Regions from separate parts of the Rhodovulum sp. BSW8 genome, predicted to be linked through region 1. Evidence: riboswitches for the same ligand, from Rfam matches in the RefSeq annotation. Region 1 holds a riboswitch; the other holds the start of a gene.
What was found. A riboswitch is a leader RNA that binds a small molecule or an ion and turns the genes downstream of it on or off. The one in region 1 is predicted to bind thiamine pyrophosphate.
Positions count from the first base shown of each region.

Region 2: linked by a shared signal. The riboswitch ahead of thiB (thiamine ABC transporter substrate binding subunit) and the one ahead of thiM (hydroxyethylthiazole kinase) in region 1 are both predicted to bind thiamine pyrophosphate.

Region 1 covers NZ_QNVX01000005.1:286,292-291,965, forward strand. Annotated here, with positions in the region: gene DSD19_RS03610 (M1 family metallopeptidase) at 1-656, shown strand, start outside; gene thiD (bifunctional hydroxymethylpyrimidine kinase/phosphomethylpyrimidine kinase) at 681-1,487, opposite strand; gene thiE (thiamine phosphate synthase) at 1,484-2,098, opposite strand; gene thiM (hydroxyethylthiazole kinase) at 2,095-2,937, opposite strand; TPP riboswitch at 2,981-3,077, opposite strand; gene DSD19_RS03630 (RsmB/NOP family class I SAM-dependent RNA methyltransferase) at 3,258-4,436, shown strand; gene DSD19_RS03635 (ATP-binding protein) at 4,572-5,674, shown strand, end outside.
Region 2 covers NZ_QNVX01000032.1:40,079-45,752, reverse strand. Annotated here, with positions in the region: tRNA gene DSD19_RS14060 (tRNA-Val) at 183-258, shown strand; gene aroC (chorismate synthase) at 700-1,800, opposite strand; TPP riboswitch at 1,936-2,037, shown strand; gene thiB (thiamine ABC transporter substrate binding subunit) at 2,078-3,076, shown strand; gene DSD19_RS14045 (thiamine/thiamine pyrophosphate ABC transporter permease ThiP) at 3,052-4,623, shown strand; gene DSD19_RS14040 (ATP-binding cassette domain-containing protein) at 4,610-5,302, shown strand; gene DSD19_RS14035 (cytochrome c1) at 5,456-5,674, opposite strand, start outside.

The DNA of each region.
Region 1 (5,674 bases):
AGGGTACGGCCCTGCATCTGGTGCTGGGCCAGTCCTTGCCCGCCTACCGGCTGTCGGTGCCCGTGGTGGTCGAGACGGGGGCGGGGACCGAACGCCATCTGGTTGCGCTCGATGCCGGGCGGGGCGAGGCCACGCTGCGGCTTCGGGCTCCGGCGCGGGCGGTTTCGGTCGATCCCGATTTCGATCTGGCCCGCGCGCTGGCCCCGGGCGAGGTGCCGCCGATGCTGGGCGATCTCTTCGCCGGACCCGAACCGGTACTGCTGGCGCTTGGCGGCGAGACGGCAGCGGCCGAGGCGTTGGGCGCGCGGCTCTTGCGGCGCCCGGCGCGGCTGGTCGATGCGGCGGCGGCCGAGACCGCGCCCGCGCTGATCGTGGTCGGCTCGGGGGCCGAGGTGGCGGCCTGGCGGATGGCGCATCTGTCCGCGCCCGCGCCCTGGAGCATGGATGCCGGCCGTGCGCGCGCCTGGGTCGAGCGCGACCCGGGCGGGCGGCTCATCGGGTTTCTTTCGGCCGACCGGATCGAGGATCTGGCCTCCGAGCTGGGCGCGCTCCGCTATCAGGCAGGCCAAAGCTATGCGGCCTTTGCGGGCGGGGCCGCTGTGGTGGCGGGCGACTGGCCGACCGGCGCCACGCCGCTGAGCCGCCGCTTCGACTGACCGGCCCCGCCCCAAGGGGGTCCGTCAGACCGGGAGGTTCCTCAGCGCAAAGAAATGGTCGGTCGGCCCATGACCGTGCCCGACCGACAGCGCCGCCGCGCCCATAATAGCGGCGCGGGTATAGGCGCGCGCCGCTTCGGCCGCAGGGCGCATCTCGCCCGTCCGGGCAAGCCAGGTCGCCAGCGCCGACGAGAGGGTGCAGCCGGTGCCATGGGTGTTGGGGCTGTCGATCCTCGGCCCCTCGAACCAGACCCGCCCGGTCGGGTCCAGCAGCAGATCGGGGCTGTCCGAGCCGGACAGATGGCCGCCCTTCAACAGAACGGCGCGCGGCCCCAGCGCCAGAAGCGCCTCGGCCTGGGCCTCCATCCCAAAGCGGTCTTGCGCCTCGGGACGGCCCAGAAGGTCGGCCGCCTCGGGCAGGTTCGGCGTGATCGCGGCGGCCATCGGCATCAGATAGGCCGAAAGCGCGGCCACGGCCTCTTCGGCCAGCAGCCGGTCGCCGCCCTTGGCCACCATCACCGGGTCCAGCACCACCGGCGCGTCGAGCCCGGCCAGCGCCCCGGCCACCGCCTCGACGATGGCGGCCGAGCCCAGCATGCCGATCTTGACCGCGTCGATGCGGATATCCTCGCGGATCGCGCGGATCTGGTCGGCGACCAGGGCGGGCGCCACCAGCTCTGCCCCGCGCACCCCCTGGGTGTTCTGGACGGTCAGGGCCGTGATCGCGGCCATGCCATAGCCGCCATTGGCGCCGATGGCCTTCAGATCGGCCTGAATCCCGGCCCCGCCCGAGGGGTCGGACCCGGCAATCGACAGGATATTGGGGATCATGCGCTTCTCCAGGCTTCGGCCAGGGCGCGTGCCGCCGCCGCCGGATCGGGCGCGGCGGAAATCGCCGACACCACGGCCATGCCATCGGCGCCCGCCGCCTTGACACCGGCCGCGTCCGCGACCCCGAGCCCGCCGATCGCGACGCAGGGCAGGGTGGTCCTGGTCACGATCCGCCCGAGCCCCTCGACGCCCAGCGGGGCCGCGTGATCGGGCTTGGTCGCGGTCGCATGGACCGGGCCGACGCCCAGGTAATCGACCGCATCCGGGGGGATGGCGTCGAGCTGAGCCAGGGTCTCGACCGACAGGCCAAGCAGCCGCCCCGGTCCCAGGGCCTTGCGCAGCGCGCTTGGGGCGCCGTCGGACTGCCCCACATGGAGCCCGTCGGCCCCTGAGGCCAGCACGACCGCCAGCCGGTCGTTGACGATCAGCGGCACGCCGCGCCGGGTCAGATCCGGTTTCAGCTGCCGGGCGAGCGCGATCAGATCGCTGTCGCTGGCCTGCTTGTCGCGCAACTGCACCATGCTGGCGCCGCCCCGGACCGCCGCCATCACCAGATCCGGCGTGGCGCCGTCGGGGGTGACGAAATAGACGGCGAGCGTCTTGCGGTTCATGAGGGCTCGACCCGTGCGCCGAGGTCCAGCGCCTCGGGCGTCATGGCGTGCAGCGCGTCGAGCAGCGCGACCGCAAAGCTGCCGGGACCGGATGCACCCCTGGCCGCGATTTCGCCTGCCAGCCCGAAACAGGCCAGCGCCGCGACCGTCGCCTCGGCGCGATCGGCGCCCTCGACCGCCACGAAGGCCGCGACCAGCGCGGTCAGCGAACAGCCCAGCGCGGTGACCTTCGGCATCATCGGGTCGCCATTGGAAACGCGCCAGGCGCGGGTGCCGTCGGTCACGTAATCGACCGGCCCGGTGACCGCGACCACCGCCCAGCTGCGCTGGGCGAGGGCCCGCGCCGCCGCCTCGGCCGCCTCGACCGGGTCGGCGCTGTCCGCGCCCTTGCCGCGCGTGGCGGCCCCGGCCAGCGCAAGGATTTCGGACGCATTGCCCCGGATGACTGCGGGCTCCAGCGCGAGAAGATCGCCGCAAAGCGCCTGACGGTACGAGGTTGCGCCAACCGCCACCGGGTCGAGCACCCAGGGCAGCCCCGCCGCCCGCGCCGCCCCGGCCGCGGCCTTCATGCCGGCGGCCCAATGCGGCGAGGGGGTGCCGATATTGATCGAGAGCGCCTGCGCCAGCGGCGTGAATTCACGGGTTTCCTCGGCCGCGTGCAACATCGCGGGCGAGGCACCCGCCGCCAGCAGCACATTCGCGGCGGTGTTCATGGCGACGAAATTGGTGATGCATTGCACCAGAGGCGCGCGGTCGCGCATCGCGGCAAGATGGGCGCCGGGCGTGGGGCTTGCGGTTTGGCTCGGGGCGCCGGTCGGGGTCTCTGTCGCGCTGGGCATGGCTGTCCTCCCCTGGCATCGGACGGCCGCATCGGCCCGCTTTCGGGCCCGGCACGCGACTTCCTCCGCCAGCATGATCTGGTTCAGGTTCTAAGGGTGCTTCTCAGCCCGGGCAGATCCGGACGCCCCTGTCACGGGATCCACCAAACCACGTCCGGGCGCGGATGAAAAGGCCCCGGGTGAGGGCCGCGCTTGCACGCGGGGGACGCGGCTGCCAGAAGACGGGCACCCCCCACGGGGGCGGATCGGATGAAGGGATGGCGGGCGATGACAGAGCATGATGTTGCGGCGGGCCGCGAACGGGCCGGGCTGGGCCGCGCGTGACGCCCGCGGCGCGGATCGCGGCGGCGGCCGAGCTGCTCGATGCCTGGCGCGAGGGCGCTCCGGCCGAGAAGCTGCTGACCACCTGGGCGCGGCAGAACCGCTTTGCCGGCTCGAAGGACCGGGCCGCGATCCGCGACCATGTCTTCGATGCGATCCGCTGCGCCCGATCCTTCGCCGCGCTGGGCGGCGCGGCGACGGGGCGCGGCATGATGCTGGGCGCCCTGCGCGCCGAGGGCACGGACCCCGGGACGGTCTTCACCGGCGAGGGCCACGCCCCGGCGCCGCTGTCCGAGGCCGAACGCGCGCCCATGCCCGGCCTGGCGGATCTGCCCGAGGCGGTCGCCTGCGACTGTCCCGAGGCGCTGGAAGAGATGCTTCGCGACAGCCTCGGCCCGGCCTTCCGCCCGGTGATGGACCTGCTGCGGCACCGCGCGCCGGTCTTCCTGCGGGTCAATCTGCGCCGCAGCGGCCGGGACGAGGCGGCGGCTCAGTTGGCGGGGGAGGGGATCGAGACCCGGCCGCATGCGCTTTCGCCCACCGCGCTTGAGGTGACGGCCGGGGCGCGGCGCGTCCAGCAGTCGCGCGCCTTTGCCGACGGCGTGGTCGAACTGCAGGATGCGGCTTCGCAGGCGGTGGCCGATCTGATGCCGCTGGATGCTGGCGCGCGGGTGCTCGACCTTTGCGCGGGCGGCGGCGGCAAGACGCTGGCCATGGCCGCGCGCGGGACGGCCCGGCATTACGCCCATGACGCGGCCCCGCAAAGGATGCGCGATCTGCCCGACCGGGCCGCCCGGGCGGGAATCGCGGTGACCTGCCTTGACGGCGCGGATCTCGACGAGGCAGCGCCCTTCGACCTGGTGCTCTGCGACGTGCCCTGTTCGGGCAGTGGCGCCTGGCGGCGAAGCCCCGAGGCCAAATGGCGCACGACCCCCGACGATCTGGCCCGGCTGACCGCGCTGCAGGCGGGCATTCTCGACCGGGCCGCAGCACTGGTCGCGCCGGGCGGGCATCTTGGTTATGCCACCTGCTCGCTCCTGTCGGCCGAGAACGACGCGCAGGTCGCGCGGTTTCTTGCCAATACGCCGGGCTGGACCGAGGTCGCCGAGCGGCGCCTGACCCCGCTTGATGGCGGCGACGGATTCTATGCGGCGGTGCTGCGGCGGGGCGATGGCTGACAAGGGTTACGCTGCGTTATCCGGCGATCCCGTGCCGCCGGGTCATCTCGGGCGGGTCGCATTAACCTTCGATTAATAGCTGTGGAGAAAGAGTGGGCAAGACGCTCTTTCCGGGAGGCCTCATTGTTGCGTTTCGTGCCCGTTCTGGTGACTGTCCGGCGATCCGCGGCGGCCCATGCCGACCGCGCCTGGGTCGCTTTGGCGCTTGGGGTTCTGCTGGTTGCGGCGGCCTGGACATCGCCCTGGCCCGGGCTTTTCGCGCCCTTGCTGACGGCGGGCAGCACGCTGGCCTGCCTGGCCGTGCTGCTGCGCCTCTTCGGGCGGCCGGTGTCGGACATCCCCTCGGACCGGTTGCGGCGGCTCTGCGCCAGTGCGCCGGGCGCGACACTGGTCACCGATTCCGAAGGTTGCGTGCTGATCGCAAGCCCCGAGGCGCTGCGCCGTGTCGCGGCGGTGCGCGGCCAGCCGGTCGCGGACGCCCTGCAGGCGTTCTTTGCCGATCCGGGTCACGCCGTCGCCGACCTGATCTCGGCCGCCGCCCGGGGCCTTCCGGCCTCGGCCCAACGTACGTTGGCCTCCGGGCCGCTTCGGATCGCCGTCGAACGCGCCGGGTCGGGGCTGTTTCTCTGGCGGCTCGAGTCCTGTGCCGCCGACGGGCCGGAAATCGCGCTGCCGATGGTCCGGCTCGATCCGGTCGGGCGTCTCGCGGTCATCAACGCCGCGGCCCGCGCGCTGATCGGGCAAAGTCCCGACAGCGTGGCGGCCTTGCTGGGCGGCGCATCGGACGAGACCGAAGAGGTGATGGTCGAAACCCCCGAGGGGCCGAGCCGCCGCCGCCTGGTGCAGCTGCGCATGGCCGATGGCGGGCGCGAATTCTATATCCTGCCCGAGGCGGCCGGGGCGCGGGCCGCGGAGGCGCCCGAAGGGTTCCTGGACGCGCTGCCGGTCGCTCTCCTGCAGCTCGACATCGACGGCACGGTGCGGCTGTCGAATGCCCGGGCGAACAAGCTGCTGGGCGCCTATGCCGGCGAGGCGTTGAACCTCTGCGACCGACTCGAAGGGCTGGGACGGTCGGTCGGCGACTGGCTGGCCGATGCCGCCCAGGGTCGCGCCCCCAACACCGCCGAAGTGCTGCGTGTGGCCCGCGATGACCGCGAGCTTTTCGTGCAGGTGGCGCTGGCGCGGATGGGCGGCGGCGGTCTGGTCGCGGTGCTGCATGACGTGACCGAGATGAAGAC
Region 2 (5,674 bases), on a different contig from region 1:
CAGTCAGGATCGGCCGCCAAGCCCCCCGAACGCGGGCACCGCCCGGGAAACCGCCCCAGCCGTGGACCACGCCCGGGCTTGCGCCATCGCGCATCACCGGCTAGACCGCGCGGCGCACCCTGTGGTGGACCGACGCCATGACGGACCATGCACATGATGCGCCAGGGCATCTTCCGCCCGGAGGGCCGATAGCTCAGGGGTAGAGCGGATGGTTTACACCCATCGACAGCGGGGGTTCAATTCCCTCTCGGCCCACCACCTGAAACCTAATCATATGAATTTAAAAATTAAGTCCGGAAATTGCTCCGCGACGGATCAATCGTGGGGCGCCTTGCGGATTTCCGGCGGCGTTTCCAGCGAGAGAATGCCGCCCCATCTCCGATAGCCCCACCCCCCCTTTGCAGCGGAGCGTGCCCCGTGCCGAACCTGACCGTCGGTGGCGGCCGCAGGCCGGACCTGGGACCCGCAAATGACAAAGATACGAAAGACGGACGTGGCGACATGCTTGCGCGACGCCTCTCCCCCATCGGCCCTCCGGCTGCAGAGCTCGCACCGGACGGCCTTCGAAACCGCCAGGCTGTCCTGCGATCACCGACAAATCGCTTTCAGAGCATGTCGCAGCCGCCATCGGCGAGGGGCGAACGCGGTTCTCGCAACACGGTCGGCCTGCCCGACCTGCGGCGAACCGCCTCCGACGCGCTAGCCGATCCGGCCCCGATTGCCGCCCACCTGACCGCGATGCAGCAGCAGATGGTCCAAGAGAACGCAGGCCGCCATCGCCTCGCCGACCGGCACCGCGCGGATGCCGACGCAGGGGTCGTGGCGTCCCCGGGTGACGATCTCGGTCTCTTCGCCCGCAACCGTCACCGTGCGCCGGGGCGTCAGGATCGACGAGGTCGGCTTGACGGCGAAGCGCACCACCACATCCTGCCCGGTCGAGATCCCGCCGAGGATGCCACCGGCATGGTTCGAGGCATAGACCGGTCCGTCGGGCCCCATGGTCATCTCGTCGGCATTCTCGACCCCGGTCAGGGCCGCGGCCGCCATGCCCTCGCCGATCTCGACCGCCTTCACGGCATTGATGCTCATCATCGCGGCCGCCAGATCGGTGTCGAGCTTGCCATAGATCGGCGCGCCTAGGCCCGCGGGCACACCCGAGGCCGCGATCTCGACCACCGCGCCGACCGAATTGCCGGCCTTGCGGAGCCCGTCAAGGTAGCTTTCCCAGTCCGACGCCGCCTGCGCATCCGGCGCCCAGAACGGGTTGCGCTCGATCTGATCGGCATCGAAACGCGCGCGGTCGATGGCATGGGGACCGATCTGCACCATGTAGCCGGTGATCTTCAGGCCCGGCGCAAGCGAAGCCAGCGCGGCCCGCGCCACGCCGCCCGCCGCCACCCGCGCCGCGGTCTCGCGCGCCGAGGACCGGCCGCCGCCGCGATAATCGCGGATGCCGTATTTCTGCCAGTAGGTGATATCGGCATGGCCGGGCCGGAACTTCTGCGCGATGTCGCCGTAATCCTTCGACCGCTGGTCGGTGTTGCGGATCATCAGCTGCACCGGCGTGCCCGTGGTCTGCCCCTCGAAGACGCCTGACAGGATCTCGACCGCATCGGGTTCCTGCCGCTGGGTGGTGAACCGGCTTTGCCCGGGCTTCCGGCGGTCGAGCCAGTGCTGCAGCATCGCCTCGTCGACCGCGATGCCGGGCGGGCAGCCATCGACCGTGGCGCCAAGCGCGGGCCCGTGGCTTTCGCCCCAGGTGGTGACGCGGAACAGATGGCCGAAGGTGTTCAGGCTCATTCTTGGCTCATGGGGACGATCTCCTTTGGCTTATGGGCATAGCCGCCGGGCGCCCGCCTCTCAAGGGGTTTGCCCAGGGCGCGCGGGACAGGACCTGAGTTTGGCTTGCGGACCGCGCGGCGGGGCGCTAGCGTGACCCTCACCTCGGGGTGCCCCATGGGGCTGAGATGCGCGACCCGCGAACCCGTTGAACCTGAACCGGTTAGAACCGGCGGAGGGAAGGCCCATGGACAGATTTCCACCCTTGCCCGTCCGCCCCCATCTTTGGAGGAGGACCATGCGTTTCACAGTATTTGCCGCTGCGCTGGCCGCGTCCGCCCTGCCCGCAGCGGCGGACGAGCGGCCCGAGCTGACCGTCTACACCTATGAAAGCTTCGTGACCGAATGGGGTCCCGGTCCGATCGTCGAAGCCGCCTTCGAAGCCCAATGCGGCTGCGATCTGACCTTCGTGCCTGCGGGCGATGGCGCGGCGCTGCTGGCGCGGCTGCGGCTGGAAGGCGACCGGACCGACGCGGATGTCGTGCTGGGGCTCGATACCAACCTCACCGCCGCCGCGGCCGAGACCGGGCTGTTCGCGCCGCATGGCCGCGACGACGCCGTGCTAGACCTGCCGGTCGGCTGGGAGGACCCGCTGTTCCTGCCCTATGACTGGGGCTATTTCGCCTTCGTCTACGACAAGACCCGCCTGCCCGAGCCGCCCGCCAGTTTCGAGGACCTGATCGCCGCGCCCGAGGATCTGAAGATCGTGATCCAGGACCCGCGCAGCTCGACCCCCGGTCTGGGGCTGCTGCTGTGGGTCAAGGCCGCCTATGGCGACCGCGCGCCCGAGATCTGGGAGGGGCTTGCGCCGCATATCCTGACCGTGACCAAGGGCTGGACCGAATCCTACGGCATGTTCATCGACGGCGAGGCCGACATGGTGCTGTCCTACACCACCTCGCCCGCCTATCACCTGATCGCCGAAGAGGACTATACCAAGGCCGCCGCCCGTTTCGACGAGGGCCATTACCTGCAGATCGAGGTGGCGGGCATCGTGGCCTCGTCCGACCAGCCGGAACTGGCACGGCAATTCCTCGACTTCATGCTGACAGAACCCTTCCAGGCGGCGATCCCCACGACCAACTGGATGTATCCGGCGGTCACTCCCGAAGCCGGGCTGCCCGCGGGCTACCAGACGCTGATCCGGCCCGAAACCGCGCTGATCTTCCCGGCGGACGAGGCAGCCGAGGTGCGGGACGAGGCGCTGGCCGAATGGCGCGACGCGCTCAGCCGCTAGGCATCGCGACCGGGCTGGGGCTGGGCGCCGCCGCAGTGACGCTGGCGCTCGCGCTTGGCACCATCGCGGCCGTCGCCTGGCGGGCGGAAGGGGCCGCCCGGCTGGGCGCTGCCGATCTGGCGGCGGTGCGCTTCACGCTTTTGCAGGCGCTGGCCTCGGCCGCGCTCAGCACCCTGCTGGCGGTGCCCGTGGCCCGGGCGCTGGCCCGGCGCCGCTTTCCCGGCAGGGGGCTTCTGATCACCCTTCTCGGCGCACCTTTCATCCTGCCCGTGATCGTCGCGGCGATGGGCCTTCTGGCCGTGTTCGGCCGCAACGGCCTTCTGTCGGCCGCCCTTGCGCCTCTTGGGCTTGGCCCCATCGACATCTACGGGCCGGGCGGCGTAGTGCTGGCCCATGTCTTCTTCAACCTGCCGCTCGCCACACGGCTGGTGCTTCAGGGCTGGCTGGCCATTCCGGCCGAACGCTTCCGGCTTGCGGCCGCGCTCGGCTTCGGCCCGGCCGCGCACTTCGCCCATATCGAACGCCCGATGCTGCGCGAGGTGTTGCCCGGCACCTTCCTTGTCGTGTTCCTGATCTGTCTGACCAGCTTCGCAGTCGCCCTGACGCTGGGCGGCGGGCCGCGCGCGACGACGGTCGAGCTGGCGATCTATCAGGCCTTCCGCTTCGATTTCGACCTCGGCCGCGCCGCCTGGCTGGCGCTGATCCAGGTCGGGGTCTCGGTCGCGGCCGCGCTGGCGGCCTTCGCCATCGCCGTGCCGGGCGCCTTCGGCCCGGGGCTCGGCCGCCCGATCCCGCAGTTTGGCACAAACGGGCGCTGGCTCCGGCTGCAGGACGGGGCCAGCCTGACGCTGGCAACGCTGTTCCTGATCCTGCCGCTTGTCATGGTGGCCTTCCGCGGCCTGCCGGGATGGGCCAGCCTGCCCGCCTCGGTCTATTCCGCCGCGCTGCGCTCGCTTGCCGTGGCGCTTGGCTCGGCCGCGCTGACACTGGCGCTGGCCCTGCCGATGGCCATCGCCATCGACCGGCTCAAGGGCCTTCGCGGCCGGGCGGTGCAGGCCGCGGGCACGCTCACCATCGCCGCTTCGCCGCTGGTGATGGGCACCGGGCTTTTCATCCTGCTTTACCCGCTGGCCGATCCGCGAATTCTTGCCCTGCCGGTCACCGCGACCGTCAATGCCGCGATGAGCCTGCCTTTCGCGCTGCGCGCCCTGGTGCCCGCCGTGGCCGAGGCCGAGCGCAACCATGGCCGCCTTGCCGACAGCCTCGGCATGGCCGGGCGCGCGCGGCTCAAGCTGATGCTGCTGCCGCGCCTCAGGCGACCCATCGGGTTCACGCTGGGGCTGTCGGCCGCGCTCTCGATGGGCGATCTGGGCGTGATCGCGCTGTTTTCCGACCCGGGCCATGCCACCCTGCCGCTGCAGCTTTACGGGCTGATGGCGGCCTACCGGATGGACAGCGCGGCCGCCGCCGCCCTGTTGCTGCTGGCCCTCAGCCTTGGGCTTTTCTGGATCTTCGACCGCGGAGGACGCGCCCATGCTGAGCCTTGAACGCCTTGCGATCCTTCAAGGCGGGTTCTCTCTCACCGCGGACCTGACGGTCGCGCCGGGGCAGATCGTGGCGCTGCTGGGCCCCTCAGGCGCGGGCAAGTCGACCATCCTCGACACCATCGCGGGCTTTCTTGCACCCGACCGGGGCCGGGTGCTCTGGATGGACACCGATCTTGGCCCGCTCGCGCCAGGCGACAGGCCGCTCTCGGTGCTCTTTCAGGACAACAACCTCTTTCCTCACCTGACCGCCGCCCAGAATGTCGGGCTCGGCCTTCGCCCCGGCCTTCGGCTCGACCGGGACCAGACCCGCGCGGTCGAAACCGCGCTCGCCCGGGTCGGGCTGGCCGGACTCGGCCCCCGGAAACCGGCGGCGCTGTCGGGCGGCCAGCGCGGCCGGGTGGCGCTGGCCCGGATGCTGTTGCGCAACCGGCCGCTGATGCTGCTGGACGAGCCCTTCGCGGCGCTCGGCCCCGCGCTCAAGGCCGGGATGCTCGATCTCGTGGCCGAACTGGCGCGCGAGACCGGCGCCACCGTCCTGTTCGTCACCCACGACCCGGCCGATGCCCGCGCCATCGCCGATCAGACGATCCTGGTCGCGGAAGGTCGCGCCCATGCGCCCCGGGCGACGGCCAAGCTTCTGGCCGACCCGCCGCCCGCGCTGCGCGCCTATCTGGGCTGATCGCGCCTTTCGCTTCTTCTTGGCGAAAATACCCATGACACGCCCGGTCCGGGGCACGGTCGGCGGCCCAATGCGCAAACCGTTGCGCAAACCGGAGTACAAACGAAAAACGCGCCCCGAAGGGCGCGTTTCCGTCAACCGGAGGTCCGGCGATCAGACGTTCTTCTTGGGCTTGTAGGGGGCCCAGAGACGCTTGTTCGTCAGATAGAGCAGCACGGTCAGCACGCCGAGGAACAGGACCGAGATCACGCCCGCCTCCTTGCGCGCCATCAGTTTCGGTTCGGCCGTCCACATCAGGAAGGCCGCAACGTCCTTGGCCTCCTGTTCCATGGTCGCCTCGGTCCCGTCGGCATATTCCACATCATCACCGAA